DNA from 4 places in the Shewanella sp. SG41-3 genome. Region 1 is predicted to be linked to each of the others. Evidence: predicted binding sites of a transcription regulator. Region 1 holds the regulator's gene; each other region holds the start of a gene.

Region 1 (8,157 bases):
TATCGGGGGTAAAGTGACCCTTGATAATTCTGAGTAATAAAATAATCAAGAACAGGGTACCAATCGTCACGTGCATGCCGTGAAAACCGGTTAATAAAAAGAAGGTGTTACCGTACACTCCTGAAGATAGGGTTAGGCCCATTTCTTGATAGGCATGGCTGTATTCTTCGACCTGTAAACTGAGAAACGCAATCCCCAAAATCACCGTTAACGCTAACCAGATTATCAACGGTTTACGATTGGCCTTTTCGAGATTGATATGGGAAAAATGCAAGGTAACCGATGAGGTTAACAGGATGATGGTGTTGATTAATGGCAAACCCGTCCATGGCATCGCCTCGGTTGCACTCCCATCAGGTGTTTTCACCAAAGGCCAAATTGCTTCAAAGGCAGGCCACAGTACCTCATGAGTCATGGCATTGTTCGATGCGCCACCAAGCCAAGGTACTGAAATCATACGTGCATAAAATAATGCGCCAAAAAAAGCCCCAAAAAACATAATCTCTGAAAAAATAAACCAGCTCATTCCTTGCCTAAATGAACGATCCATTTGTGGTGAGTAAAGTCCTGCCATTGATTCATCAATAACGGTTTTAAACCAACCAAAAATCATAAAGATAATCACGGCAAAACCAGTGATTAATATGTAACTTCCTGAGGTTTTTTCAGTGGCTAATTGTTGTACATAAGTGCCTGCGCCAAATGCAATTAAAAATAAGCCTATAGCACCGATTATCGGCCAAGCACTTTGGTTTGGCACATAATAAGTTTGATACTTTGTGGTCATTTTGCTGCTCCTTGCTCTACGACGATCGTCTGTTTATCGGTGATGTCATAGAGGGTATAAGAGAGAGTCAATGTATTAATAGACGCGGGTAAATCCGGGTCCACGTAGAAAATCAATGGTAATTCTGCTGTTGCTGATGCGGCCAATGGTTGTTGGTTAAAGCAAAAACATTCCGTTTTATTGAAGTACGCCGCTCCTTGTCCAGGTGATACTGAAGGGATTGCTTGGCCTACTGTGTCGTGTGCAGACAGGTTTTTAACCAAAAATTGTGCGTGAGTGAGCTCACCAGGATGCACGCTTATTTGGTTAACTTTAGGGCTAAATTCCCACGACATATCTGACTGAACTTGGGTCACAAATTCAATGGTAACGGTACGGCTTTTATCAACCACTACCGCTTCATAGCTACTGGCGCTATTTTGGGTTTTGCCATTAATACCCAATGTATCGCAGAGCACGTCATAAAGCGGTACCAATGCAAAACCAAACCCAAACATACCAATTGATCCAGCAATCAGCATGATTAATAACTTACGATTTGATTTTGTTGGCTGTGTCATCTCATTTTATCTCCGGCGGAGTGGTAAACGAGTGATATGGCGCTGGACTGGCAATGGTCCATTCCAAACCTTCTGCAGCTTCCCAAGGGTTATCGCCAGCCGGTTTGCCACCTTTGATACATTTGAGCACCACAGCGAGAAAAATAAACTGCGATAAACCAAATGCAAATCCACCAATCGAAACAATTTGATTCACATCGGCAAACTGTACTGCGTAATCTGGGATTCGACGAGGCATACCCGCCAAGCCCAAAAAGTGCATTGGGAAAAACAGCACGTTGACAGAGATCACTGAGCACCAAAAATGCCACTTGCCTAAGGTTTCGTTGTACATATTACCGGTCCATTTTGGCAGCCAATAATATGCCGCCGCCATAATGGAAAATATCGCCCCAGTCACCAGCACATAATGAAAATGCGCCACTACAAAGTAAGTGTCGTGATACTGAAAGTCCGCAGGGGTGATTGCCAGCATCAAACCGGAAAAGCCACCAATGGTAAACAGAATGATAAACGCCACCGCAAATAGCATTGGTGTTTCAAATGTCATCGAACCGCGCCACATGGTAGCAACCCAATTAAACACCTTAACCCCGGTGGGAACCGCAATTAGCATGGTGCAATACATGAAAAACAACTCGGCGAATACCGGCATGCCTGTGGTAAACATATGATGTGCCCATACTAAGAACGACAGCACAGCAATACTGGCAGTAGCGTAAACCATAGAGGAATAGCCAAATAATTTCTTGCGGCTAAAGGTCGGTATAATGGCGGAGATAATGCCGAATGAGGGTAAAATCATGATGTAAACTTCTGGGTGACCGAAGAACCAGAAAATATGCTGGAACATCACTGGGTCACCGCCACCTGCAGCATCGAAAAAGCTGGTACCGAAAAACTTGTCGGTTAACACCATAGTCACTGCGCCTGCGAGCACTGGCATCACCGCAATTAATAAAAAGGCAGTAATTAACCAAGTCCACACAAACAAGGGCAGTTTCATCCATGTCATGCCAGGAGCGCGCAGGTTAACAATGGTCACGATAACGTTAATCGCGCCCATTATCGAGCTGATACCCATGATATGGATGGCGAATACAAATAGAGCTGTGCTATCAGGGCTATAAGTGGTTGATAGCGGTGCGTAGAATGTCCAACCAAAGTTAGGACCACCGCCTTCCATGAATAGCGAACTGAGTAATATGGTAAACGCGAACGGTAAAATCCAGAAGCTCCAATTATTCATCCGCGGTAAAGCCATGTCTGGTGCACCGATCATCATTGGAATTAACCAATTAGCTAATCCGGTAAAAGCCGGCATCACTGCGCCAAATACCATGATAAGACCATGAACCGTGGTCATTTGATTAAAAAAGTTAGGTTCTACTAGCTGTAATCCAGGCTGAAATAACTCTGCCCGAATGACCATTGCCATGGCGCCACCAGTGAGAAACATAATAAAACTAAACCATAAGTACAGCGAACCGATATCTTTATGATTAGTTGTGAGTAGCCAGCGCATGAGCCCTTTCGGCGCTCCGTGATGATGATCATCATGAGCGGTAGCTAGTGTATCGTGCGTTGTTGTGCTCATTGTCTTCCCCTACTGTCCATGGCTAGCGACATCGGCAGGTTGCACCGCCTCGCCAGAATTATTGCCCCACGCATTGCGCTCATAAGTAATCACCGCGGCCATCTTTTGTGGGCTAAGTTGACTACTAAATGCCTGCATCGCGGTGCCTGGTTTACCGTGCATAACGATATCGATATGTCCGCTAACCGGTCCGGTAACCACAGGGCTGCCAATAAGTGAAGGGAAAGCGCCTGGCAAACCAGCACCAGTGGCTTGATGACATGCGGCGCAAGTGGTGGCATAAACCTGCTCACCTTCTGTGATTAATTGCTCCAAGGTTAAGGTGGGCAGATCTTCAACGGCAACAACCTCTGGCGTTACAGCCTTTGCGACGGTTTCAAGAGCCTGAGTCGCTTTTTCTGTCGCAGTATTGGTACTCTCAGTTGCTGTTGCGGCCATTGTGCTTTCAGTCTTATATGCTTCAGTACTTGCTTCATTGCCGCCAGAGAAATTACTCACATCAGCAGCTTGCACAACATCACCGGTATTATTGCCCCAAGCATTACGCTCAAAGGTAATCACTGCGGCAATCTCTTGGGCGGTAAGTTGCTTGGCAAAGGCTTGCATTGCGGTTCCTGGTTTACCGTTTAAGACGATGTTGAGGTGACCTGCAACAGGACCTTTTATGATAGGACTGCCAATTAGTGATGGGAATACACCTGGAAGGCCCGCACCATTAGGTTGGTGACAAGCGGCGCAACGAGCAAGATAGATCTGTTCACCTTGGGTGGTTAACTCTTCAAGAGATAAGGTTTGTGACAGTGATGCAGCCGCCGCAGCAGCGGCATTACTGGCCAGTTGCTTTTGCTCTACTAACCAGTTATCAAAATCTGTCTCTGATAATGCTTGCACCACAATGGGCATAAATCCATGGTCTTTACCGCACAATTCGGCACATTGGCCACGATAAATTCCGGGCTTATCAATGCGGGTCCATGCTTCATTAATAAAGCCTGGATTGGCATCTTTTTTAACCGCAAAAGCCGGAACCCACCATGAGTGGATCACATCATCTGATGTCATTAAAAAACGCACTTTTTGGTTAATGGGCAGTACGAGTGGTTTATCGACTTCAAGAAGATAATGCTCTCCTTTAGCCTCTATGCCATCGATTTGATCTCTGGGGGTCGATAATGTGCTGTAAAATTCGATGTCTTTATCAAAATAGCTGTAATGCCATTTCCACTGCGACCCAGTAATTTTGATGGTGAGATCCGCATTGCTGGGGTCTTCCATGGCAATTAAGGTTTTAGTGGCTGGAATGGCCATGGCGATTAAGATGATGAAAGGAATGACGGTCCAAGCTATTTCCACTTTAGTACTTTCGTGAAAATTTGCCGCAACAGCGCCTTTTGATTTGCGATGGTAAATCATTGAATAAATCATGATCCCAAACACCACTAACCCAATGGCACAACAGATATAAAGTATCGTCATGTGGAGGCCATAAACCTTACCACTGATATCTGTCACGCCTTGAGTCATGTTGAGGGACATTTCTGATGCCCCAAGCGGAAGTGCTATAAACACCACCAGTAAACAATACCACCATTGCTTCACAAGACTGCTCCTCTGTTCATTGCAAATAGCAATTACAAAGAAAAGTCACACAGTAATTCTCTGCTCTATGCAAACTTTTCGGTTCCCGAAAAAAGTTTGATGACCTCAAAGTACCTTGGTGGCAGTAAACAGGTTGTCTACGGTTTTATTATTAGCGGTGCACCACGCTTGTACCTACTACTGAACTTATCAATATTGAGTTGGCTCATTTGTCTGAAAGTAATCTTAATCACTGTCATTCATGTCCAATTAAAGATGAATATTATTTCATCCTTGGGAACAACATTAGCTGTAGATTAAACATTGATCAAGATCACTTTGTTGGCTAATTGACTGAAAAAAGATGAAAAAAAAGCCCTGAATTCAATACAGGGCTTGGTAAGTAAGGGTTAATGCTTAGTGAAATGAGCAAAAATTACTTGTTCCATTTATTAATGTAGGGCTAACAAGTTGATGTTTGTGAGGTAAGTGAGCATTCACATCCTCAATTACCACACCTAAAGCCCGTGCACTTTTAGCTACAATTTCTAATCGACGACTATCACGAGCGTCAAGTGAGCTTGTCCAAGTGACGACAGCACTTGATGTTCCACTGGTAAGCGCTTTTTCCATCGCCCATAAGGTTTCGACTTCGTCTTTAGTGTGCACCAGTAAAATACGGTCCATTCTCACGCCAGCATTTGCCAGCATATGTTTATAGCCAATGTGTGGTGGGCTAATTAACACAATCCATCGACCTTGTTGGCTCAATGTGGCGAGTTGACTACACAACTGGCTCAACTCAGCTTCACCTTGGGTGACTGTTTGTAATGTGCGAATGGTTTGGTTGCCATGCAATTCTGTTTCAGCTAAATCTACCCATAAGCCTGGGTGACGTGGCGCGATGCCCATTAGTTTGTTCATAACCAATCTCCATTACGGATAACGCCAACGGCAAGCCCTTCGATGGTTAGGCTTTGGCAACTTAAATCAACTTTAATCGGGGTGTAATCGTCATTTTCTGCGTGCAGATAAATCACATTACCTTTTTGTTCAAATCGTTTTACGGTGACGTCATCATCAACACGCGCCACTACAACTTGGCCATTACGTGCTTGTTGCATTTTATGAACCGCGAGTAAATCGCCTTCTAAAATACCGATGTTCTTCATGCTGTCACCACGAACGCGCAACAGAAAGTCTGCGGCAGGTTTAAACATGCTCGGGTCGACTTGATAATACTGTTCAACGTGTTCTTGAGCCAAAATAGGCTCACCAGCTGCAACTTGTCCAATCAGAGGCAAACCGGTTTCAATCTGTTCTTCATGAGGTAAGCGAATACCTCGAGAGGTACCAGGCATGATCTCGATAAAGCCTTTTTTGGCTAATGCTTTTAAATGCTCTTCGGCAGCATTAGCACTTTTAAAGCCAAGACGTTTCGCAATTTCAGCACGAGTGGGTGGCATACCTGTTTCGGCGATATTGTTTTTAATTAAGTCTAATATTTCTGCTTGGCGCGGCGTTAACGGTCTCATGATGATTCCTGTCTTTTTATACAGTGACTGTCATTATATACAGTGTTTGTGTTCGTGCAAGTATTAACCAACTATTTTTTGTGTTTTATTGGTTTTTTGTAACTTAAATTAATGTTTTTATTGGTTATTATATATGTTTTATCTTGCACTATGTCTTAAAGTGAGAGCTTACACGTAAAGATAAGTTGGCCAGATAGTGTAAGCAGGGTGGTTTCTGGTATCCTATACGACAATATTACAATGGCTTATGTTGCGAAAATAACCATGTCAAAACCAGATTCAATATTTTTACAAGCATTAAAATGGGTTCAGAAATGGATGGTACAGACCATTGTGGTGCCCCATGATCCGTTTGATGACCTCAATATAGATCCGACCAAGCCCTTGGTTTATTTGATGAAAACGGAATCTATTAGTGATATTGCCGCCTTGAGCGAAATCACTGAAGGATTTGGTATGCCAAGTCCTTATGAGCCGTTACAGCTTGATGGTTTAAGAGTACCTCGAGTGGTGTGTTTAGAGGGGCGTAAACCTCTATTTGGTAAACGTGAAAGTGGTGAGAAGTTCCTTAATTATTTTACCCGTTTATTATCGCTTCATAGTGAGAATGCTGACCTCGATATTCAATTAGTGCCAGTTTGTCTTTATTGGGGACGTACTCCTGGTAAGGAAGAAGACAGCATGACAGCGGCTGTTTTTGAAAGAGAAAACCCAACTTGGTTACGTAAGTGGCTGATGATTTTATTTTTAGGGCGACATAATTTTGTGCAGTTTTCTAATGCGTTATCGCTGCGCCATATGGCTGATGAGCACGGTACAGATAAAAGAATTGCGCATAAATTAACTCGTGTCGCGCGAGTACATTTCCGTCGCCAACGTAAAGTTATGACAGGGCCACAATTACCTAATCGTCAAATGCTATTTGCCTCTTTATTAAAGTCAGATTCAATTAAAAAGGCTATTGAAGAAGAGGCGGTCAACAAAAAAGTATCTCCTGAAAAAGCCCGTGAAACTGCGATTGAATACCTTGATGAAATTGCCGCAGACTATTCAGATAGTTTAGTGCGCATTGCCGAGCGTTTTCTCACTTGGTTATGGAATAAATTATATAGCGGTATCAATATCAAAGGTGCTGAACAGGTAAGACAGCTTCACCATGATGGCCATGAAATTGTCTATGTGCCTTGTCATCGCAGCCATATGGATTACTTGTTGCTGTCATACATTTTGTATTATCAGGGTATGGTTCCGCCGCATATTGCGGCCGGTATTAACTTGAACTTTTGGCCAGCAGGGCCAATGTTCCGCCGTGGTGGAGCATTCTTCATCCGCCGCAGCTTTAATGGTAATAAACTGTATACCGCAGTATTTCGTGAGTATTTAGATCAGTTATTTGCTAAAGGTTATTCGGTTGAGTATTTCACCGAAGGTGGGCGTTCGCGTACAGGACGTTTACTTGCGCCTAAAACCGGCATGTTGGCAATGACCATAAACAGTGTACTACGCGGCATAGAGCGCCCAGTGACGTTAGTACCAGTGTATTTAGGTTATGATCATGTGATGGAAGTGGCCACTTACCACAAAGAATTAAGCGGCAAGAAAAAGAAAAAAGAATCTGTTTGGCAGTTATTTGGTGCGCTGCGTAAACTCGGTAATTTTGGCCAAGGTTATGTTAATTTTGGTGAGCCGATTAACTTACAGCACTTCTTAAATCAACAAGCGCCAGAATGGCGTAGCGAACTGGCGAAAGAGCCTGATCAAAAACCATCGTGGTTTACTCCATCGGTTAATTTACTCGCTAACCGCGTGATGACCAATATTAACGGTGCTGCCGCCGCGAGCTCGGTAACATTAACCAGTTTAGTGTTATTAGCCTCAGAGCAAAATGCATTAGAAAGAAGTCAGTTAGAACGCCAACTTGATCTGTATTTAGCCTTATTGAAAACCGTACCTTATACCGATTACGCATCGGTCGCCGAGGGTGATGGTAAGTCGATTGTTGATCATTGTTTGTCGTTAAATAAGTTTGTTAGTACCAAAGATTCTATTGGTGAGATTATTTCTGTTGATGAAAAAATTGCCATCACCATGAGTTATTAC
Region 2 (8,157 bases), on a different contig from region 1:
AGTGCAAATCGACGGTAATGAACGTCAACAATTAGAAGCTAAGAATTTAATTAACAGTTTCAGTTAACCCACTAAATGAGGTCTCATAGGCTTAAAATACAGGCTTATGTTGACCATATAAAAGCAAACGGCGCAGATACATGCGCCGTTTTTTTGTGATAAACTGCGCGCCATTATTGAGTAGAGGATATAGGCATGCGGGTCGCGTTAGGTGTTGAGTATGATGGTAGTGGGTTTTGTGGGTGGCAGCGCCAACTCGATGTCGATTCAGTGCAAGCCCAGATTGAGAAAGCGTTAAGTTATGTGGCTAACGAGCCTATAACCGTATCGTGTGCTGGACGAACTGACACCGGAGTACATGGTACTGGGCAAGTGGTGCATTTTGACACCAATGTGCAACGTCCAATGACGGCGTGGACACAAGGCGTTAATGCTAATTTACCCAACAGCGTAGCGGTGAGATGGGCAAAAGAAGTTGATGACAGTTTTCATGCCAGATACAGTGCATTGGCCAGACGCTATCGTTATGTTATTTATAATCATAAGCTACGGCCTGGTATTCTCAGTGCCGGAGTGAGTCATTATCACGGCGATATTGATGAAAAATTGATGCATCAAGCTGCGCAACTTTTTGTTGGTGAACACGATTTTACCAGTTTTAGAGCGCTGCATTGTCAATCTAAAACCCCATTTCGTAATGTGCATCAAGTCAATGTGACTCGCCAAGGCATGTACATCATGGTCGATATTCAAGCTAATGCATTTTTACATCACATGGTGCGTAATATTGTGGGTTCATTATTGCAAATCGGTTTAGGCAATCAACCTATCGAGTGGATCTCTGAACTGTTGGCTCTGAAAAATCGCAAGCAAGCTGCTGCGACGGCTAAACCTAATGGATTGTATTTAGTCGATGTGACTTACCCTGAGCAATATCAACTGCCTAAATTGCCTCTTGGGCCATTGTTTATGCTCGACTAAAGTTATGTTGGTCATTTTTGAGTTGTTAAACCCAGAGTATATTACTGCAACACCTGCTAAGGTTTGCATACGTTAAATGGTATTGAATTATGTCAATCGCGTCTGAAATTACTGTTCCTAATCAACAATCAAGCTTAAATCAATGGCTGGATTATTTACTGGCTATTCATCCTAGTGAAATTGATATGGGATTAACTCGAGTGAGCGCTGTTGCTAGGCGTCTTGAGGTGATTGATTTGGCTCCTGCTAAAGTGATTACTGTAGCCGGTACCAATGGTAAAGGCACCACCTGCGCCATGCTCGCGTCGATTTTACGCCAAGCTGATTTGTCGGTGGGTGTTTACAGCTCACCGCATTTACTGCACTACAATGAACGAGTACAGATTAATCAGCAAGACGCCAGTGATGCCTCTCTTATTGAAGCCTTTTGTGCCATTGAGGCCGCTCGTGGTGATATTTCATTAACCTTTTTTGAATATGCTACCTTAGCTGGTTTATATTTATTTAAAGCTGCTAAAGTCGATGTGATTATTCTGGAAGTGGGCTTAGGGGGCAGGTTAGATGCCACCAATATAATTGATTCCACCGCCACGATCCTTACCTCTATTGATCTTGATCATCAAGAATATTTAGGTGATACCCGTGAACTGGTTGGCAGAGAAAAAGCCGGTGTGTTTCGCCCCGATTGCCTGGCCATTGTTGGTGAACCCGATTTGCCGATGAGCGTCACTGAATATGCGCATCAAATTGGGACTACACTTTATCGTGTTGGTCATGAGTTTGATTACCATAAAGACCAGAGTCATTCAGACCAATGGCACTTTACATCAATGCAGCAAACATATTCAGGGCTGAGTGTACCAAAGCTACCTCTGGCCAATGCGGCGAGTGTTGTAGCCTTGCTAAGCCATATTTGGCCGCACATTAGTCAGCAGCAGATTAACCAAGGTTTGCAGCAAGCTCAACTCGCTGGACGATTAGAGCAAGTCAGTGAGCAACCATTAGTACTCTTAGATGTGGCACATAATCCCCATGCGGCCAGATATTTAGCCCAGCAATTGCAGGCGTATCAAGGTCGTCGTATTGTAGCCTTGTGTGGCATGCTTAAAGATAAAGATATTACGTCAGTATTAGCGACATTAGCCGAGCAAATTAGTCACTGGAACTTCGTCAGTTTAGATATTCCACGTGGCGCATCAGCGCAAGCTCTACGTCAAGCATTGCCTAATGATACATGCCGTGACCGTGCCAGTGAGTTTGTTGATATCAGCAGTGCATGGCACGCGATCCAAACGACAGTGAAAGCCGATGATGTAGTCATTGTATTTGGCTCTTTTTATACTGTCGCAGGGTTTAAATTGTTATAAACACTATTTGTTTAAGACGTCGTTTTTAGAAATCATCATAAACGTCATTTGGTTAAAGAAGGGAATTAGCTTTGAATCGTCAATTTCAAAATCGTTTGGTAGGAACCATAGTACTCGTGGCCTTGGGGGTGATTTTTTTACCTGATTTATTAGACGGTAAAAAAGCTCAGGTTGTTGAGGAGTTCACTGAAATTCCTTTACGACCAGCTAGATTAACAGCTCCAAATCGCCCTAATTCTGCTGAAAAAGTAGAAGAGTTCCAAGTATTAACGATTGCAGAACCACAAGACCTTAGCAACGATATTGTGGCATTAGGTGAAGAGGAAGCAACCAAAGAACCGGCTAAAGAAGTGGCTCAAGTAGTTGAAAAGCCTGCTGTGGTTAAAACGGTCAAAAAACCTCAAGTCCAGGTAGCGAATAAAACCTCTGCACCGATCACCGCAGGCTTTACGCTGCAGTTAGGCGGTTTTAATAATATTACTAATGTAAAAGCGTTGATTATTCAACTGCGTAAAGCCGGATTTACGGCTTACACACTGCCTAAAACACCTGTCGAGGGGAAACTCACCCGAGTGTTCGTTGGCCCTGAAGTATCAGAAGATAAACTTAAAGCTCGTCAGCAACCTATATTCAAATTAACCGGATTAAAAGGCAAAATCGTTGCCTATAATCCACAAGAACAATAACCTATTCAGACGGTATTTTGCTTGGGTGATTAATATTTACAATTTGATTGTTCTTAATCACGCAAGAATAATTTGTACAATCAGAGGTGAGAAACATCTCTGTCTCTGTTAGAATCCCGCCGTCTTGAACCCTATACCGGATCCCCATCTTCATGGTTTGGATTGATTACGCAATTATTATCGTCATCGGGTTATCAACTGTAATCAGTTTGATCCGCGGATTTGCCAAAGAAGCCATGTCTCTTGTGGTTTGGTTTGCTGCATTCTTTATCGCTAGCCAGTTTTACCTCGATCTTGCTGCTCATTTAACCCAAATGCAGGACGAGTTAGTCAGAAACGGTGTGGCGATTGCTATTCTTTTTATCATTACCCTGATCTTAGGGGCACTCGTTAATTATTTACTCGGCCAGTTAGTGGCCAAAACAGGCTTATCAGGCACAGACCGAGTGTTAGGCCTGTGTTTTGGTGCCATTCGTGGCGCGTTGATCGTTAGTGCTTTACTGTTTTTCATGGATGCGTTTACAGCATTTCCAGATTCTAAATGGTGGCACGATTCTGTACTTGTACCTGAATTTGGTGTGGTTATTCAGTGGTTTTTTAACTATCTGGAAAACACGTCAAGCTTTGTACCCCAAATATAAACATAAAACACTTTACAGTGAGGAACCTTACCCATGTGTGGTATCGTCGGAATAGTAGGAAAATCAACAGTTAATCAGACCATTTATGATGCGCTAACTGTGCTTCAACATCGTGGTCAAGACGCAGCAGGTATTGTGACTGTTGACATGAATGCGTTTCGTTTACGTAAAGCAAACGGCTTAGTCAAAGATGTGTTTGAGCCTAAACATATGCAGCGTTTACAAGGCAATGCCGGTATTGGACATGTTCGTTATCCTACTGCTGGTAGCTCGAGTGCATCAGAAGCTCAACCGTTTTATGTTAACTCGCCATTTGGTATTTCGTTAGCACATAACGGTAACTTGACTAATACGATTGAACTGGCTGAAAGCCTAGTGACAAAGCGTCGTCATGTTAATACTACTTCTGACTCCGAGGTCTTGTTGAACCTGTTAGCCGATGAGTTACAAGAAACGCGCAGTTTAACCTTAAGTGCTGATGAAGTGTTTGATGCTGTTGCCAAAGTGCATGCGCAAACCCGCGGTGCTTACGCTGTAGTGGCCATGATCATCGGTCAAGGTTTAGTTGCATTTCGTGACCCATTTGGTATCCGTCCATTGGTACTTGGTAAGCATGAAACGCCTACCGGCACTGAATATATGGTTGCTTCAGAGAGTGTTGCTTTAGACGCAGTTGGCTTTGAAGTGATGCGTGACGTGGCACCTGGCGAAGCAATTTATATTTCACTTGATGGACAATTATTTACCCGTCAATGTGCTGCAGATCCTAGCTATGCTCCGTGTATTTTTGAATTCGTGTATTTTGCACGTCCTGATTCGAGCATTGATAAAGTGTCTGTTTATGCTAGTCGTGTAAACATGGGCGCCAAGTTGGGCGAAAAAATTAAGAAAGAATGGGAAGATCATGACATTGATGTGGTGATTCCTATTCCTGAAACCTCGTGTGATATCGCCTTAGAAATTGCCCGTTGCATGGATCTACCGTATCGCCAAGGTTTTGTTAAAAACCGTTATATTGGTCGTACGTTTATCATGCCTGGTCAGCAAGAACGTAAAAAATCAGTTCGTCGTAAATTGAATGCGATTAACACTGAATTTAAAGGCAAAAACGTACTATTAGTTGATGACTCAATAGTACGTGGTACTACGTCTGAGCAGATCATTGAAATGGCGCGTGAAGCTGGAGCAAAGAAAGTGTACTTTGCATCAGCAGCTCCTGAAATCCGTTTCCCGAATGTCTATGGTATCGATATGCCGACCTCAAATGAGCTTATTGCTCATGGTCGTGATGCTGACGAAATTGCTAAAATCATTGGTGCCGATGGTATTATTTTCCAAGACTTAAGCGACTTAATTGAAGCCGTAAGAATGGAAAATCCAGAGATTAAGCGTTTTGAAACATCAGTGTTTGATGGTCATTACATTACTAATGACGTTGACCAAGCTTACTTGGACCATTTAACACAATTACGTAATGATGATGCCAAAGCTAACCGCTCAAAAGACATTGGAACTAACTTAGAAATGCACAACGAGTGTCATCCATAAGCTAGCCAGGTTTTCATAGCCATAAAAAACCAGCATGAAAATGCTGGTTTTTTTATGTCCGCTTTAAACACTCGGTATTACTTGATAACAGGCGATAACAAGATAGATATCTCGATACTAGGTCGCTTTGCGGCTAGAGGCTATAAAAGCGATAAAGAACGATAGCAAGCGAGCGCTGAGCAAATGCCTAGATGCTAGGTCGCTTCGCGGCTAGAGGCTGTAAGAGCGATAAAGATCGATGACAAGTGATAACCTGAGAATATAAACGCATCGGATTTAAGGGCTCGCTTTCAAATATGACCATCCAGCAATATTGTCTACGCCTTCAATCAGATAGCGATTGCTATCACCGCAACCAGATATGATTATTACAGCATCAATCAGATATCGATTGCTTTCATCATCAAACGAATATGTCTGCTACACCTTCAATCAGATATCGATTACTTTCATCGTCAAACGAATATGTCTGCTACTCCTTCAATCAGATAGCGATTACTTTTATCGTCAACCAGATATGATCCCTTTTACCGTCATCCCGGTAATGCTTTTGAGCCGGGATCCAGCGTCTAAAATAGCGCCGTACACTCGGAGGTCGACGTCCGTTCTTTACGCTCGACTTGTGCTTTAATTGCTAGATAATCTTGCAACGCCTGTGATGCTTTTTGCGGATTCGACAGGGTTATTTTTTGATAGTGAGTCAGCACTTTGTGTAAATATCGTATAGCAACATTGCGCTCGTGGTCATTGTTACATTGCCAAAGTTTATCGCCCACAGCGCTAATCTTAGTGGTAGAACTATCACTTTCACTATCACATGCTATTCGCGATGATGGACTGTCACGCCTCACATAGATAATTTCATAAAAGCGGCGATTTTCTTCAATCAGTTTTTCATCAATTAAACGGCAATCAAGTTCAATGAGTTGGTGGCGAAGTTCGTACTGATGATGGACCGGACACAAGATAAAATCAATTTGACGGTTAGGGTGCAATTGGCAAAGTGTATTCACTAACTCGATCATCAAATCTCCGCCAATACCAGCAATGATCACTAATGGAGTTTGCTCGTCTGGCTCCAGAGGTATCGCTGACACATCGACACAATGTACTTGCCATTGATTGGCAGTTTGCAGTGGATAAAAAAGTTCAAGCTTAGCGGTTAACTGCTGCATTAATGCCGGCACAATATCGACAAAATGGATCGTGGTTGCAGCATGCCTATCGAGTAATGCCGCACCAAGAAATCCATGGTCGCAACAACAATCCCAAATATGGCTATAACCCATGGGGATCATACTGTTGATTTGTGCTAAACGCTGGCCGAGTTTCATCTGTTCATCGTGTTTGGGATTTAAGCTGCGTATTGTAATATTTTGACGATATAAGTGGTGAATTATTTCGTATTTGCAGCTTGGCGTATTTAGCGCTAATCTATACTGTAAATTTATACAGTTAAGCGGTGCCATTGAGTTTTATCTAATTGAACTTTAGCACCCTAATAATGGATTATGATTCTATATATTGCTGAAAAACCCAGTCTCGGTCGTGCTATTGCCGATGTTCTGCCAAAACCACATAAAAAAGGTGATGGCTTTATCACTGCCGCTAATGGTGATTGCGTGTCATGGTGTATTGGCCATTTATTGGAGCAAGCCGAACCTGATGCTTACGATGATGCATTTAAATCATGGAAGCTCGAACATTTGCCCATAGTGCCACAAACGTGGAAGCTCATGCCTAAAACCAAAACTCGCAGTCAACTTACTGTGTTGCGTAAACTGGTTAAGCAAGCCTCAGCAATCATTAATGCTGGCGATCCAGACCGTGAAGGGCAGTTGCTGGTGGATGAAGTGATTGTTTATTTAGGCGTCAAGGGTGACAAGCTCAATCAAGTTCAGCGACTATTAATTAGTGATTTAAATCCACAAGCAGTCAAACGTGCGTTAGGGCAGTTACGCAGTAATCGTGAGTTTATTCCTTTATCGACTTCTGCATTAGCCCGCAGCCGCGCTGATTGGCTATATGGCATGAACATGACTCGTGCTTATACCATTCAAGGGCGCAAAGTGGGTTACCAAGGCGTGTTGTCTGTTGGCCGAGTGCAAACGCCTTTGCTTGGCTTAGTGGTGCGCCGTGATGATGAGATTGCCGATTTCAAGCCAAAGTCTTTTTATGAAGTGCTGGCCCATCTGGTTACCGATCAGCAACAAACCTTTACCGCCAAATGGCAACCGAGTGAAGCCTGCCAACCCTACATGGATGAAGATGGCAGAGTGTTAGCCAAAGGCTTAGCTGAAAATGTTGTTGCTCGTATTAATGGTCAACCAGCGCAAGTGACTAAAATTGAAGCCAAAGATAAGCGCCAAAATCCACCATTACCCTATAGCTTATCAGCATTGCAAATAGACGCGGCTAAACGTTTTGGCCTCTCGGCAAAAGAGGTACTTGATACTTGCCAAAGTTTGTATGAGCGCCATAAATTAATTACCTATCCGCGTTCAGATAGTCGCTATTTACCTAAAGAGCAACATGCTTTGGCACCAAAAGTATTGGACGCGGTACTCAAAGGTGCTGCTGCATTAGTTGATGGTTGTGAGGCACCAAATGCCAAGCTTAAGTCCAAAGCTTGGGATGACAGTAAAGTCGATGCTCACCATGCCATTATACCCACAGAGAAAGTTGCTAATTTGTCATCGTTATCCAGTAACGAAGCCAAGTTATACCAACACGTTGCGAGGCAATATTTAGCCCAGTTTTATCCAGCTTATATGTATGCTGAAACTGCTGTGGAAGTGACTATTGCTGGAGGTTTGTTTACCACTAAAGCGCGTCAAGACAAAAGCTTAGGCTGGAAACAACTGTATAAGCGGGCGACCACAGTAAATCAAGCCAGTTCTAATTCTAGTTCTAGTTCAACTAGCAGCGATGACG
Region 3 (8,157 bases), 110 kb from region 1:
CTGTCTCTGAGTACGCCTAAACGTTTGGTGGCCGTTTGTGATAACGGGGCTTTGTAAAGTAATACACAATGGCTAGCTACAGCCCCACGGCCGACTCGACCTCTTAATTGGTGTAACTGCGCTAGGCCTAAGCGTTCAGGGTTTTCGATAATCATTAAACTGGCATTAGGCACATCAACGCCAACTTCTATGACGGTAGTGGCGACGAGTAAGTTCAATTCACCCGCTTTAAATTGCGCCATGATATGTTGTTTTTCAGCGCTTTTCATTCTTCCATGGATCAAGCCTATTTTCAGTTCTGGTAACGCTATGGCGAGTTCTGTGGCGGTGTCTTCAGCCGCTTGGCATTCAAGTACTTCAGACTCTTCAATTAAGGTACAGACCCAATAAGCTTGGCGATTATCGTTTAATGCTGCTTGTTTTACACGTTCAATCACTTGCTCTCGGCGACTGTCGGCAAGGGCTACTGTGGTTACGGGAGTTCGTCCTGGAGGCAGTTCATCAATGGTCGAGGTATCAAGATCGGCATAAGCGGTCATGGCTAAGGTACGCGGAATTGGCGTAGCAGTCATTATAAGCTGGTGTGGATGGAAGCCTTGGCTGACACCTTTTTCTCGTAAGTCTAGGCGTTGATGCACACCAAAACGATGCTGCTCATCAATAATAATCAGCGCCAGTTTATTAAACACCACCGCTTGTTGAAATATCGCATGAGTTCCAATAACCATTTGTGCAGCGCCAGAAGCGATATCTTCAAGTGATTGAACCCTAGCTTTGCCTTTTAATTTACCCGCCAGCCAGCCGACTTTTAGCCCAAGTGGTTCAAACCATGCTGCAAAGTTGCTGGCATGTTGTTCGGCGAGTAATTCAGTCGGTGCCATCATGGCCACTTGGTAACCGTTTTCAATTGCCTGTAATGCCGCCAGTGCCGCCACCAAGGTTTTACCTGAACCCACGTCGCCTTGAACTAAACGCATCATCGGCGTTGGATGTTGAATATCTTGGCTGATTTCGGCGACAACCCGCTGTTGAGCTCCAGTGGGTTTAAAAGGCAGTTGCGCTAGAAAAGGCGTTAGTAACTGACCTGTCGCTGGCATTGGCACCGCGGCATCTTGGTTACTGCGTTGGCGTAGTTGCAACATGCTCAGATTATGTGCCAGCAGTTCTTCTTGGATTAATCTTTGTTGGGCAGGATGTTGACCTTGTTCTAATTCAAAAGGTGATACTGAGCTATGGGGGCGATGTAAAATATGCAATGCATCACGCAGGCTAATATTGTTTGGCTGTAATGCACTGGGCAGCAACTCAGGTAATCCACCTTGATCCAACATCGCCAAGGCTTGTTGTGTTAATTTGATCCAACTGGCTTGCTTTACCCCTTCAGTCGTCGGGTAAATCGGCGTTAGGGTGTCGCTTAATGTGACAGATTCACCAGGATGAATAATTTGATATTCGGGGTGAACAATTTCTTTATGATGATTGCCACGGCGTATTTCACCGTAAGCCCGAATGCTGGCGCCATTTTCCATGGCATTACGTTGCGCCATAGAGAAATTAAAAAATCGCAGGCTCATCATTCCGCTGTGGTCACGGACATTACACACTAACATGCGCCGCCGACCTTGCATGATTTGAGTCGACTGAATTTCTGCTTCTATGGTGCCATAACTGCCAGGAGGTAATGCGGCAATAGCATGGATTTGCGTACGGTCTTCATAACGCAGCGGTAAATGAAACAGCACATCTTGTACTGTTTTAATACCTAACTTAGCCAGTTTTTCCGCAACCTTTTTAGCAACGCCTTTAAGGTCGGTGATCGGAACAAGATCCAGTCGTAGCAAATTGTGCTCACCTAAATTGATTACCAAAGATGTAAAAATTATAGTGATTTCAAGCTATCAATCTCAAATCACTGTAATTATATACAGATGTTTAAGGTATCTTAGCAGACTTTGCATACAAGGCAATATTAAGCCACTAATTACAACCAACCCTTTTGCTTGGCAATTCTGGCGGCATCAATTCGGTTACTGGCATTGAGTTTATTAATGGCTTCTGACAAATAGTTTCGTACTGTACCTTCTGCAATAAACAACTGACTGGCAATATCGCTGGTTGATAAGCCTTCGCTTGCTAGGCGCAATGCGCGCCTTTCTTTGTCGTTGAGAGGATCTATTTCACCAATAGCGGTGAAAGCCAATTCTGGATCGATGACTCGTTTACCCGCCATGACTTGTTTAATCGCGTTAATTAAGTCAGCAGAAGGTGCATCTTTTAATAAAAAGCCCCCGACACCGTATTCTAATGCTCGTTTGATATAACCCGCTCGGCCAAAGGTGGTCAGAATAATCACTTTGGTCTGACTGCGTTGCTGTTGCAACCATAGGCTCAGTTCTAAACCTGATTTCCCAGGCATTTCAATGTCGGTAAGTAGCAGGTCAAACGAATCGGTTTTAAGTTGTTGCATCGCTTTATCGCCATCTTCGACTTCGACAATCTCTATTGCATTTAAGCTATCACATCCTAATGTGAGTAACGCGGCGAGGGCGCCTCTTACCATGGCTTGATCTTCGGCTAATAGAATTTTCATCTAACGGACTCACTTAGTGGCAATTGGATACTCACTTTATAATGGGGAATTAATTGATAGTCGATGGTGCCATGTAGCAAGGTTACTCGCTCTTGAATACCGGTTAATCCGTTGCCTTTAGTGATGGTTTTAACCGGTACATTCTCGATAAAGTTGAGTTTGAGGCAATTTAGGCTTTGTTCAATACGCAGGGTGCAATGTGTTGCGTGGCTGTGTTTTATGGTGTTATTAATCAACTCAGTTAACAGCAAGCTGATTTGCGATTCCATGAGTTCACTGAGTTTAGGGAATGTGCCTTCTATGCTGACAGCAATAGCGTTATCTCTTAACGTATTGGCTAAGGTGTTTAAGGTATGCGTCAAGCCTTGATGTTTATAGCCCGATACCGTGTGGCGAATTTGGCTTAAACAGTCTCGAGTTATCACACTCACTTGATGAATTTGCTGCTGCGCTAAATCGATTTTACCTGAGGCAATGAGTTTGTCTGCCAGTTCAGCTTTTAAGGCGATGGCGGCTAAGTGGTGCCCCATCACATCATGTAAATCGCGGCCAATACGTTCGCGTTCTAATGCGGTAGCTAAATTGGCGACTTCATCTTTTGATTGTTGTTGCTGGCGTTTGATGCGTTGGCGGTTTTGTTCAATTATCCCAAACACTCCCACCCCTAAGCAAATTCCCATACCATAAAAAGTAAAAAAGTAGCCTGTGTAATCCATGCTAATATCGATCACTAAAAGCAAAATACTCAGTCCGATAAAACTCAATATGGCAGTACGAAGTGAGTAGAAAAAACCAATAAAGAAACAGCAAAAACTGAACAGTGATATGGCGCCACTGCTAACAAATGATGAGGCTATTGCTGTGACAAACATTAACCCAATAGGTTTGAGGGCTCGCTCTTTGCTACAGTTATAAGCCCAGAAATAACCGATAATAAATGGCACTAATAATAAGATAGCGATCGTAATGTTTAACCATTGACCGTGCATGAAATACAATGGAATAAAGTAAAAACCTAAGTTTATGAGGTAAACCCAAGCGGTTTTTTGCTCATAACTCTTTTCGTTGGGTATTGTTAAACCGAGTGTCATAGTGCCTCCTAGCGCAGTTAATCATAGAGTAACTGCGCGCTAACTCAAACCTATGCGAGTAATAATAAACTGGTCGATTACTGCTTTACTGTTTGTTGGTTTAACAGATATCTTGCCCAACCATACTGAGGGTCAACTTCAATGGCGGTTTGCCAATCTTGTAAAGCACCCTTTAAGTCGCCTTGTTCTTGTTTAGCGAGTCCGCGCCAAGTATAGGCTTCTGCATGTCCCCAACAGATTTCATTACAAGGCTGCTCAAATTGACTAATTGCTTGGGTTGCTAATGTTTGCGACTTGTCGAGTCCGCCACCAAATACGCTAGGGGTATAAAATGCATTAATTGCTCGCACTAAACTGACGCGCGGATTGTTAGGTTCCAGATCGTTTGCTTGTTGAAGTAATTGTGCCGTTTTCATTCCTAATACAGCACCTTTGCTATTATCAAACGAGATTTGCATTCCGTATACCGCAGCAAGTAGCGCTTGTGGGTCTGCAGATGGGTCTTGGTCTAAAAGAGATTCTAGTGTTTGCTGAGCATCGTTTAATGAATCTGTAGCGAGTTGACGTTGACCCATTATGTTGGCAGTAATGGCTAGACGATAATCAGCATAGGCTTTTTCATAATCAATAGCCTGTTCACTGTATTGGCTGAGTTCATTGATGTTCATGGTATTGGCAGCAGCATCAATATCGCTAATATTAGCAAAGCTAGCTTGGCTGACTAAGGTTAAGCTGGTGATCAGTAGTAAGGTTTTCATGGTTATCTCCATTTACGTTTCCCCCAATCAAGATGTTGTTGGGATAGGTGTAGTATGGCGATAGGCTTGGGTTATTCTTAGACACAAAGGTCATCAATTGAAGATGACAAATGTCATGTATTGTCAGGATCTCGTATTAAATATGAGTATAGGCTTACAAAGTGTTATGAAAAGACCGAATGAATATTCGGCCTTTAGTATGAGTAATATTGTCGATAACTTAAACCACTTGCATCACTAAATAACTGGTGTAGCCAAGGTAACCAGCTAATAACACTCCACCTTCACGACGACCAATACGTAAACCGCTCCAAGCAAACGGCAATACCATAAACGCAAAAATCAGCATGGCGATAAAATCAACTTCGTTAAATCCGGCAGCGGATACTGGGTGAATTAATGCTGTTGCGCCTAAAATACCGAGTACGTTGAAAATATTAGAGCCAACAACGTTACCGATGGCAATGTCACTTTGACCTTTAAGAGCCGCCATCACCGAGGTAACGAGTTCTGGCATACTGGTGCCAATAGCCACAATAGTTAAGCCAATGATGACTTCACTAATGCCAAACTGCTTGGCTAAATCAACAGCACCATCAACAAATAATATGCCACCACCGACTAACATTGCGATTCCAGCAAAAATTAATGCGATTGATAATCCTGGGTGTTGTGGATTGGTATTAACATCAACGTCTTCTGGATTATTTTTGGCGCTGACATAACTAAAGACTAAATAACTAACAAGTGCACCAAATAAGATGGCTCCGTCGATAAAGCTGACTTCACCATCAAGCAGCAAAAACCACATTAGTACTGACGCGCAAATCATAATAGGAATATCGCGCTTAACCATTTGAGATTGCACGGTAATAGGGCGAATAAGGGCGGTGATGGCTAAAATTAAACCGACATTAACAATGTTAGAACCGACAACATTACCTAAAGCAATCCCAGGATTACCAGCTAATGCCGATTTTACACTCACCGCTAATTCAGGGGCGCTAGTACCAAATGCCACAATGGTTAAGCCTATAATGAGCGGCGCAATACCTAAACGCAGCGCTACAGCACTGGCTCCGCGCACAAGAGCTTCTGCGCCAAAGGTTAAAATGATAAAACCGCCGATAATATATAACGCAATGAACATGAGTCTCTGCCTAATTAATGGGTATGCAACGCTATGTAAACTCTGCATAGTTGATGGCGCGTATATTGACAGAATATGTCAAAAAAATACACGCATATTGCGTGTATTTTTTGAGGCGAAATAATCGATAGTGGATGACTACAATTCGTCTTCCCAACGTACTTTTGCACCGCGCACACCGTCTACTTTGGCACTGAATGTTTTTTCCAGTACGTGACGTTTAATTTTTAACGTTGGAGTTAATACATCGTTCTCAATGGTCCAGTCATCATTGACGATTATAATGGCATCAACGTGCTCATGTGACTCAAGATGCGGGTTAATGCTGTCGAGCGTCTCTTTCAATGATGTTCTTACTTCCTCACGAGGCTGCAATTTAGAGCCTTCTGAAAGCTGCACTAATGCGACTGGGTGCGGTAAGCCAGAACCAATAACACAAATTAACTCTATATGTGAATCTTGAGCCAATTTACGTTCAATAGGGACAGGTGCGACATATTTACCTTTTGAGGTTTTAAAGTTGTCTTTAACTCGACCAGTAATATCGATATAACCGTCTGCATCAATTTCGCATAAATCGCCAGTATGGAAAAAACCATCTTCGGTAAATGCGGCAGCGGTGGCTTCGTCTTGTAAGTAATAGCCGCTCATCAAGCCAGGACTTTTAACTAACAACTCACCTTGTTCAGTTTGACGCACCAAGCATCCTTCAACTGGACGGCCGACAGTGCCAATTTTCTTGGCATTAAATGGATGGTTGATTATAGAGTAAGCACAGTTTTCAGTCATCCCCCATGCTTCACAAATATCAATGCCGATATCGTTGTACCATTGAAGCAATGATGGTGGTATTGGCGCCGAGCCTGAGCCGTTTAAGCGTGATTGATCCAGCCCTAAACCTTTTTTAATCTTACGCTTAACAATACTGCTAATAATGGGCAGTTTAAGTAAGGTTTTAAGTTTTTTCTCACCAATTTTGTTGATGATATTGAGTTGGAATACCGTCCATAAACGCGGTACGGAGAAAAATATCGTTGGACGACAACGCTGAATGTCATCAACAAATGAGTCGAGACCTTCAACAAAAGAAACCGTTGCCCCAGAATAGAATGATGAACCTTCAATAGCTACGCGTTCGGTAATGTGTGCTAATGGTAAATAAGATAATAGTCGGTCAGTCGTGTTTGCTTGTAAATCACGGATCACGGCTTCACACGCCCAGCCATAACTGGTAAAGGTTTGGATCGCGCCTTTAGGTTTGCCGGTTGAGCCTGAGGTATAAATGAGCGTCATGACTTGATCTGCAGTGGGTAACTGCTCGTCAACCAGAGGTTGCCCCAGCTTCAATAGCTGTTCCCAATGATATTGGGCAGGCATGGTGTCATATGGCATGGCTAAACGGAGAATTTCACCGCCCACGGCAGCTTCTTGTTCAGCCCAATGATCAAGCTTGCCAGTAAAGATGGCTTTTGCACCACTGTGCTCAAGTATATAACGAATCGTTTCGGCATTAGCAGTTGGATAAACAGGCACACTAATATAACCACCGTACATTAATGCTAAATCGACAATAAACCACTCGGCACAGTTCTTAGACAGTACAGCAACTTTATCACCGCGCTCTAGACCTAAATGGCGCAGTGAACCTGCAAGTTGTTGCACTTTTTGTTGAACTTCACGCCAGGTGAAATCTACATATTTACCGTCAATCGGCTGGCGAAGGTAAACTTTGTCGCCTTGCGTATCTACCCAATGAGACAACATCTCAACAGGAGTTTTAATTAAATTTTCCATCGACGCTTCCATGTTCTTTATTGTTATTGTGGGTCTCTATAAATTTAGTATGGCCATTTTTGTGCGCTGGCGCAAACAATTGCACAGTATGTGTGCAAGGTAACACAACAAACACGTTAGCAGAATTTACTGAAGAAACAATAGGTGTTGAGTAAATACTCTACAGTGTAAAACCCACAGATAATAAAAAAGGCACCCTAGGTGCCTTTAAAAAAATTGTACGGTTGTCGCTAAATTTCCATGATTCCGTCCATTTCAACCAATGACCCTTTTGGTAACTCTTTGACGCCAATCGCGGCACGAGCTGGATAAGGTTGTTGGAAGTAACGACTCATAATTTCGTTTACCGTGGCAAAATGAGATAAATCGGTTAAGAAGATATTCAGCTTAACGATGTCACTCATTTTTCCGCCAGCAGCTTCACATACCGCGGTTAAATTTTCGAACACTTGTACAACTTGTTCTGCAAAATCATCGCTCACCATGGTCATGGTTTTTGGGTCTAACGGAATCTGACCTGAAAGATAAACGGTACTGCCGACTTTAACTGCTTGTGAATAAGTACCAATAGCTTGGGGAGCTTTGTCGGTTGCGATGATAATTTTTTCAGCCATGTTGAATTCTCTTTATTTAATTGTGTTGGTTGGTAAAAATCAATAGTCAATGTATCGGCTTAGCGCTATTTGAGCAAGCCTCCTTAAACAGTTTCAATGCTACGAATAACGTCTGACCTAAATGGGTATATATGAGCTTATTATTAACTCATTATCATCA
Region 4 (8,157 bases), on a different contig from region 1:
TAAATTAGCCGCTGACATTTCAATCGGGTTAATTGGCGTATTAGCCTTGTGGATGGGCTTGATGCAAGTAGGCGAAAAGGCCGGTGTTGTCGGTTTGTTTGCGCGGATATTCGAGCCTTTGCTGTCTAAGTTGATGCCAGAGGTGCCTCGTGGTCATGTCGCTTATGGCAGTATTAGCATGAATTTGACTGCCAATATGCTGGGGCTAGATAATGCCGCTACGCCTCTTGGCTTAAAAGCTATGCACGATCTACAAACCCTTAACCCTGTCAAATCAGTTGCAACCAACGCCCAAATTTTATTTTTAGTGTTAAATACCTCGTCAGTCACCTTAGTACCCGTCACCGTATTTCTATATCGTGCCCAACAAGGGGCGGCTAATCCTGCAGATATCTTTCTACCAATCTTATTGGCCACGAGTGTCTCTACTGTAGTAGGGCTATTGGTTGTTGCCTTAGTGCAACGGATTTCGTTATTTAACAGTGTTATTTTAGCGTATGCAGCTGTCATTATGAGTGTATTCATGGCAGCAATAGCTTATTTAGTAACATTGTCGGCAGATGCAATAGGGCAAGTGTCTATGGTGTTAGGCAATGGCATATTGTTGTTACTGATTTTAAGTTTTATTTTGGTTGCAGGCTATCGCAAAATTGCTGTTTATGATGAGTTTGTCGACGGCGCTAAGCAAGGCTTTGGCCAAGCCATTCAGCTGATTCCGTATTTGTTGGCAATGTTATTAGCCATTGGCTTTCTTAGAGCCTCTGGCGCACTAGATTATGCGTTACACTTGTTGGCAAGTGGCGTTAGTGCATTGGGCGCAGATACGCGCTTTATTGATGCAATGCCTACTGCATTGATGAAACCCTTTAGTGGCTCTGGCGCGCGTGCCATGATGTTAGAAACCATGAGTCATCATGGGGTTGATTCGTTTGCGGGTCGTCTAGCGGCTATTTTACAAGGCAGCACTGAAACAACGTTTTATGTCCTTGCTGTGTACTTTGGTTCTGTTGGTATTCGTAATGGTCGCCATGCGCTAGGTTGTGGATTAGCAGCCGACTTTGCCGGTATTACTGCGGCAATCGCTGTGTGTTATTGGTTTTATGGTTAATGATTAACATTACCTCCTGATACTTAAGAGCGTTAAACATCAAAAGGCCGATACATATATCGGCCTTTTGATCTTGCTATATCGCGAGTATTATCGAGATATGACTACTTAGTTTGTAAAGGTTGCCATTGTATCCATTCATCTTGCATATTTTTATGCAATGGAAAACGGCTTGTTGCATCAATACCATTGCTGTCAGAGGTTGTATCACGCGTTGCAAATGCAATGCCGCCAGCCAGTATGGTTTCTAGTGAGCCCGTTTCTAACTGTGCGCCAGAGAATAAACCGATATCTAACTTGATCCCAGAAGCATCCCAAAATTGGCTGCTTTGGTTTATTAAGTGGCTGTATTCAGCATTGACATGAGCAAACAGGGTAATTTCAATGCCTGATTTATCTAGTTGATAACCATCAATTTGACCAACCTTAATACCGCGGAAAAACAGCGGAGTGCCAACCTTAATAGAGCCTAACTGATCATCAACCAATTGGAATGATAAAGCATCTTTAGGCACCGAAGCCTCAAAGTTGGCGTGAGGTTGAGCAACAAAGCTATCAACCAACTCCAAACTATTACCAGGGATAACCCCAATGTAAGGCCCAGTGAGTAGCGTTTCTGGAGCATTAATACCGGCTAAAGAAATTTGCGCATCAACAATAAAATATTCACTGTCACTGGCACTAAAATGGTTTGCATATTGGCCATAAATATACGCTTGCGCATTAATTGTGGTTAAATCTTGGTTTAGCTTCACATGTGATATTTCACCAATTTTATGACCTTGATAGCGAATAGCGGCTTTCTCAGCCACTTTAGTACTCACAGGCAAGATAAGGTTAATCACCTTAGCCTGCATCAGGGCGAGTGACTTGGTATCATATAAACGCAGATTAGGTTGTGTGATCTGTGGATTCGCGGTCTCGTCAATGTGTCCAAGGGCAATACTGCCATTGATTGCACCTTTTAGAGGCGCCACATTAATATCGACACCGGCTAAACTGGCATTGATGGCGACAGCATCATTGCGCCAAAAAACAGTATTGGCTTTGACCAGAGCAACAAATTTATTGTCGATACTAATATCAATATTAAATTTATCTGTCTTAGCAAACCAATTGATTTTATTGACCGAACCTATTTGCATTTTCTTATAATAAATCGGTGACCCTTCAGTTAAATCGGCGCCATCAATACTGGTCAAGGTAAAGTGTGTCATCTGTTGCTGGGCGTAAAGCACCTGTGCCGACTCGATTGATTCATGTAAGGGTAAGGTGCTGTTAGGTGCAATCAAGGTAGCGCTGTTACTTGGAATTAAGCTAATCGCACCTTCAAGCATAGTGGTCACGTCGCGAGTCTTAACCTTAATTCCGGCTAATGAAGCGTCAACGGCTAAGGCGCTTTCTGGAATAAAGAAACTCCCCTTTGTGAGTAAGTTTTTAAATTCCGGGAGAATTTCAATTTGATACTCAACGGTTGAAAAGTCTTTGCTTAAATTAATACTGGTAATTTGCCCAATAGGGAGTTGCTTATATCTAACTTGCGCGCCATTACTGACTCCCGTATGCGTATTGGCCACTACGGTGAGCTTAAGCTTAGCTTGAGTGAGTAAATCTGGGGCCTCAGAGGCTAACTCAAATTGCATTGCTTTATCAGATGCTTGAGTACCAGGTAACACATTAATTACACTACCAGTGACCAGTCGACTGAGGTTTTTAATGCCTTTTAATGATAAGTCAGCTCCACTTAACCAAAATTGACTATCGCTGGTGATCAGCCCTTGGTATTGATGTTCAACTCGAGCGCTAAACTGCACTCCAGTGTCGGTCAAACTCACTTTTTCTATTTCACCAATAGCAATACCGCGGTAGATGATAGACGTGCCTTCATTTACACCATCGTTGTCGGTCGCGATTAAACTAAAATGTACCCCACCAATAGCAGAAAGCTCATCCTGGTAAAGAATATAAGCATCACCATTTTGCGCTTTTTCAGTATAGCTTCCGGTATCAAAGCTGATCCCGCCAGCCAAAATAGATGCAATACTCTCAGTACTGACTTTAATACCCGCTAAAGAGGCATCAATCTTCAGCCCAGATACATTCCAAAAGTGTGAGTCTTTGTTAACTAAATGGGCATATTGCTCTTGAACAAAAGCGCTGATAATAATTTGCTTATTACCATCTAAGCGATAGCTGACAACGCTGCCAACGGGTGCTTGACGGAAAAAGACCGGTGACCCAACATCAATAGAACCCAGCTTAGGCGATTTAAGCTCGATCATTATGCCTTCACTGCCGGGGAGAATTGCGGGTGCTTCGCGCTGTGCTTCAAATTCAGTTGCCGAGCGGCCATCTCCGGGCTGGATGGCAATATAATTACCCGAAAATAGCGTATCTAAGCCTTCGACTCCGGTAATACTGGCTTTGGGTTTGACTAACCAAAACAAGGTGTTTTTATTCAAAAATGGGTCGGCGCGATAATCCATTACCACTTTGACATTAACACCTTTGAGGTCATCATCAATACCAATATCGGTGACTTTACCGACCGATAAACCTTGGTATTTTACTAATGTTTTACCAATATCAATGCCTGCGGCGCTGGGAAAGTGGATTAAAATTTCAATGCCCGACTCTTTAATGCTTTTTACCCCTAACCAAGCACCCAATATTAAGGCGACAATAGGCAATAACCATATTGGCGAGAATAATTTTTTCTTAACAATTTTCGGTGATTCAATTTGTGTCATCGGTGTTTTCCAAGCGGTCCCAGAGTAAACGAGTATCTAACACTTTTGCCGCAAGTTGTGTCAGTAAGATCACTAACGCAAATGCAGTTGCAGCAGGTGCAGGTTTAGCATCTAACAGTTGTCCCATATTCACTAAAGCAACGGTTAATGAGATAACGAATAAGTCGAGCATCGACCAACGGCCAATCCATTCAATAATGTGAAAACCAACCATTAATTTTCTTTTTGATACCGGCAAGTTAAAACTGATGGCGGTTAAATAAGTGGCTAAGCCAAAAATCTTAAGCCAAGGTACTAAAATACTGGCAGTAAAAACAATTACCGCTATCGGCAACATGCCTGTTTGCACTAAATGGCTAATACCACTAAAAATAGTATCCTTAGTGACCACCCCGCGGTTTGTCAGGAGGGTGATAGGGTAGATGTTAGCGACGATAAGTAAAATAGTGGCTGTAATCAATAAAGCCCAACTTTGCTGGATACTGGCATAATTACGATTGCTCAATTGGCTAAAACAGCGCTGGCAATGATTTTTGCTGGTTAAATTCAGCTTGCGACAGACAGGGCATAAACATAAGCCTAACTTTTGCCCCTGCAAAGAGGCTTGAGCTTTTTTTGGGGCTTCCTGGTTAATATTTACATGAGGCTCTTCACTTGCTGAGGATAGCTCATTAGCGGGATTCATTGGAGTTTCAGGCATCAACATAACTCCACATGTGCTCAAGTTTATATTCACGTTGTAAAAAAAGAATGATGACAAACAGCATGGTAAAACTGAATGTCCCCATACCAAAATACACATCAGAAAAATCAGATAGTTGGAATGCAGATACCAAGAAGCTGATGACATAAATTTCTAGCATGGTCATTTGTGATATCAAACCATGATTTTTTAGCAATGTCGTATAAGTTCTTTGCCAAAATGAGCTGTGTAATTCTAATTTGACAATAACAACTTGCGCCAGTATCGACAATATTAATAATCCAGGGGCGATAACAGCCGCAACCATTACCGCTAAGCCTACGACCCAATATCCTTCGGCCCAAACCGTCATAGCAGCCTGCATTACGGTCGTGGTTCTGACACTGCCAAGAAAGTGAATTTCGAGAACTGGTAACAAATTAGCGGGAATGAATATAATTAACGCGGCAACGCATAGCGCCAACATACCATTGATAGAGCAGTACGGAGAATCATAGAGTACAGTATGACAACGCGGACAAATAGCGCGAGAGCTGGAGGGTAACGCTCGTTTTCTCACTGCCAAATCACATGATCGGCATAATATTATAGAATCATGATCATCAAATTCATTCATGAAAAATTAATCTAATCCATAGTGAAAATCATTATCGGGTAGCTAAGAGGTAAACCTCTCAACTTTGCCTCATATTGGCAAATAAATGTGTCATTTGTTAAAAGAAACTCATTAATGTGTATTTGATAATATCAGAATAATCAGAACACTTGCATCATAAGTTAACTATGTGAGATTCTATGCACTGTATATAAAAACAGTGAGGATTACATCATGGCAGTGATAACCCAATTTGTCGTGGTCAGAGAAGGGGTGGAAAAGATGACATTTATATCGAAAAAAGAGGCTGATGCCTACGATAAGATGCTCGATATTTCCGATAACCTAGTGCCTTTTCTTATAAAGGCAGATCTTGGACTCGATGAAAATAAGTGCGAACAGTTAGCATTTTATCTCGCAAACAATAAAGATGAGCTTTCTAACTTGCTAAAAGGCGTAGTACAGGTTAAAAACGCTCCTGCAGTTAAAACCAAAAAGACTACGGCTAAAAATACCGCTGCAGAATAGCCGTATTTCAAACTTGTGAAGTAGATACCAGCTTAAGGAATGGAAATGAAAACCGAATTTTACCAAACATTAAATCGTCAAGCTCAAGCGTTACTTGAAGGCGAAGATGATTTGATTGCGGCAATGGCAAATTTTTCAGCGTTGTTAAATGACAACCTTGAGGATCTCAACTGGGCTGGTTTTTACATCAAGCGTGGTGAACAGCTCGTCCTTGGTCCTTTCCAAGGTAAAGTCGCGTGCACTCGAATTGATATGGGCAAAGGTGTTTGTGGCACCGCTGCTGCAGAAAATATCACCCAACGCATCGCCGACGTGCATCAATTTGATGGCCATATAGCATGCGATTCTGCCAGTAATTCCGAAATAGTCATTCCTGTAAGGCAGGGCAATGAAGTGGTGGCAGTGTTAGATATTGACAGTCCATTACTCAATCGTTTCGATCAAGATGATCAAATTGGCTTAGAAAACATGGTAAAAAGTTTCGAAACTTGCCTATTTGGTTAAATAGCGAACAAAATAGATTAAATCATGGTCGCATTCGCTGTCGCGGGCTTTATAATATGCCGCTAAACGCATTTGTGCTGGATTTACTGATGAGCGATGATTAAGCTGAGAGTAAGTTTGGTTAAATTGTTAAGGTTTGTTTCAATGACTTTAGCAAACTGGCGGATAGTGATATTTTGTACGTTGAGCCTTAACGGTAAGGTTTAACGAAAGATGAACGACTGCATGGCAAATTTCTGCCGCATAATCAGTCCCTTTATTAACGTGGAAGTAAAAATGGAATCAACAGACAAGTTGACCGACACCAACGCAATTTTAGCGTATTTATATGAAACCTTTCCTTTATGCTTTATTGCAGAAGGTGAAACTAAGCCATTAAAAATTGGTCTGTTTCAAGATTTGGCTGAACGGTTAGCTGATGATTCTAAAGTCAGTAAAACACAATTACGTGTAGCGCTTCGTCGTTACACCAGCAGCTGGCGCTATTTGAAAGGCGTTAAAGCGGGCGCTAAACGTATTGATCTTGACGGTAATGAATGTGCTGAATTAGAACAAGAGCATATTGACCATGCTATTTTGACGCTCAAAGAGAGCCAAGATAAAGCCAAAGCAAAACGTCAAGCTTTAGCACCCAAAAAACCGGCAAAGAAAGTAGCACCTAAACGCGCTCCAGCTGTTAAAAAAGAACGTCCAGCGCCAGTCGTTGCTCCTGTGATTCAACTTGTGCCAGCTAAGCTTGAAGATTTAAAACAAAAACAACGCGTTAATGTTAAGTTAGGTGCTACCCCAGTACCAGGTGTTGTGACTGATATTAATAAAGAAGATGTGCATGTTCAGTTAGATTCTGGCTTGTCCATCAAAGTACGTGCAGAGCACATACTATTATAGAAATTTAAGGAGTACTTGTTGATGCGAAAACTTACCTTGGCCGCGTCAATTGCCAGTTTATTTGTCGGCTTTTCGGCATGGGCAATTTCACCAACGATTCAAATCAGCGAGTTACCTAAACTAGCACAAGAGCCACAACATAAAGTGGCTAGCAAGCGAGTGACAACATTGTTCACTCGCTCGCATTATCATCGCTTTAATCTTGATGATGCATTTTCTGAACAAATATATTCCCGCTTTCTTGAGCAGCTTGATTATCGTCGAAATGTACTAACTGCAGCAGATATTGCGAGTTTTAGTCAGTATAAAGAACAGTTTGATAATATGGTCGAGTCTGGCGATATTAGCCCCGCTTTTGCTATGTATGAAGTTGTGCAACAACGTCGCTATGAACGTTTTGCGTATGCTTTATCTTTGCTCGATAAAGAGTTTGATTTTACCCAAGCAGGCGATGCTTATGAATTTGATCGCAAAGATGCACAATGGCCAAAAGATGAAGCTGAAGTTAATGAGCTTTGGCGTCAGCGGGTTAAGTATGATGCATTAAATCTCAAGTTGACCGGTAAAAAATGGCCTGAAATTGTTGAAGTGCTCGAGAAACGTTACAACAATGCCATTAAACGTTTAAGCCAAACCCAAAGCGAAGACGTATTTCAAACCGTAATGAATGCGTTTGCTCGCAGCGTTGAACCTCACACCAGTTACTTATCCCCACGTAATGCTGAACGTTTCCAAATGGAAATGAACCTAAGCTTAGAGGGCATTGGTGCTGTGTTGCAAATGGATGATGATTACACTGTTATCAAAAGTTTAGTGGCAGGAGGCCCTGCTGCCAACAGTGATAAATTATCGCCAGAAGATAAAATTGTTGGTGTTGGTCAAAAAGACGGTGGCATTGTTGATGTTATTGGCTGGCGTTTAGATGATGTGGTTGATTTGATCAAAGGTCCAAAGGGTAGCGAAGTTGTATTACAAATTTTACCCAAAAAAGGTGGCGCAAATGCTAAACCTTTTGAAGTGGTCATTACCCGTGACAAAATTCGTTTAGAAGATCGCGCAGCTACCTCAAAAGTAATTGAAC

Evidence for each region. The regulator LexA, encoded in region 1, represses DNA repair genes until DNA is damaged. The targets are predictions, from matches to a motif close to TACTGTATNNNNATACAGTA.
Region 2: H5164_RS15965 (DNA topoisomerase III) is a predicted target of LexA. The motif match lies at 6,661-6,680, and genes of this name have one in related genera.
Region 3: recG (ATP-dependent DNA helicase RecG) is a predicted target of LexA. The motif match lies at 1,911-1,930, and genes of this name have one in related genera.
Region 4: H5164_RS13625 (YebG family protein) is a predicted target of LexA. The motif match lies at 5,360-5,379, and genes of this name have one in related genera.

Annotation. Positions count from the first base shown of each region.
Region 1 is NZ_JACJFJ010000004.1:474,863-483,019, reverse strand. It holds gene H5164_RS10525 (cytochrome c oxidase subunit 3) at 1-787, opposite strand, end outside; gene H5164_RS10520 (cytochrome c oxidase assembly protein) at 784-1,347, opposite strand; gene ctaD (cytochrome c oxidase subunit I) at 1,349-2,944, opposite strand; gene coxB (cytochrome c oxidase subunit II) at 2,954-4,543, opposite strand; gene H5164_RS10505 (cell division inhibitor SulA) at 4,940-5,446, opposite strand; gene lexA (transcriptional repressor LexA) at 5,443-6,057, opposite strand; gene plsB (glycerol-3-phosphate 1-O-acyltransferase PlsB) at 6,322-8,157, shown strand, end outside.
Region 2 is NZ_JACJFJ010000008.1:137,783-145,939, forward strand. It holds gene H5164_RS15930 (FimV/HubP family polar landmark protein) at 1-67, shown strand, start outside; gene truA (tRNA pseudouridine(38-40) synthase TruA) at 196-981, shown strand; gene folC (bifunctional tetrahydrofolate synthase/dihydrofolate synthase) at 1,071-2,348, shown strand; gene H5164_RS15945 (SPOR domain-containing protein) at 2,420-3,034, shown strand; gene H5164_RS15950 (CvpA family protein) at 3,187-3,675, shown strand; gene purF (amidophosphoribosyltransferase) at 3,709-5,223, shown strand; gene H5164_RS15960 (tRNA (adenine(22)-N(1))-methyltransferase TrmK) at 5,793-6,557, opposite strand; gene H5164_RS15965 (DNA topoisomerase III) at 6,735-8,157, shown strand, end outside.
Region 3 is NZ_JACJFJ010000004.1:369,522-377,678, reverse strand. It holds gene recG (ATP-dependent DNA helicase RecG) at 1-1,841, opposite strand, end outside; gene H5164_RS10025 (response regulator transcription factor) at 1,982-2,590, opposite strand; gene H5164_RS10020 (sensor histidine kinase) at 2,587-3,681, opposite strand; gene H5164_RS10015 (tetratricopeptide repeat protein) at 3,759-4,439, opposite strand; gene H5164_RS10010 (calcium/sodium antiporter) at 4,660-5,589, opposite strand; gene H5164_RS10005 (AMP-binding protein) at 5,728-7,383, opposite strand; gene H5164_RS10000 (RidA family protein) at 7,614-7,997, opposite strand.
Region 4 is NZ_JACJFJ010000006.1:223,519-231,675, reverse strand. It holds gene H5164_RS13645 (nucleoside recognition domain-containing protein) at 1-1,108, shown strand, start outside; gene H5164_RS13640 (PqiB family protein) at 1,213-3,858, opposite strand; gene H5164_RS13635 (paraquat-inducible protein A) at 3,845-4,558, opposite strand; gene H5164_RS13630 (paraquat-inducible protein A) at 4,551-5,177, opposite strand; gene H5164_RS13625 (YebG family protein) at 5,391-5,684, shown strand; gene H5164_RS13620 (GAF domain-containing protein) at 5,730-6,188, shown strand; gene proQ (RNA chaperone ProQ) at 6,465-7,076, shown strand; gene prc (carboxy terminal-processing peptidase) at 7,098-8,157, shown strand, end outside.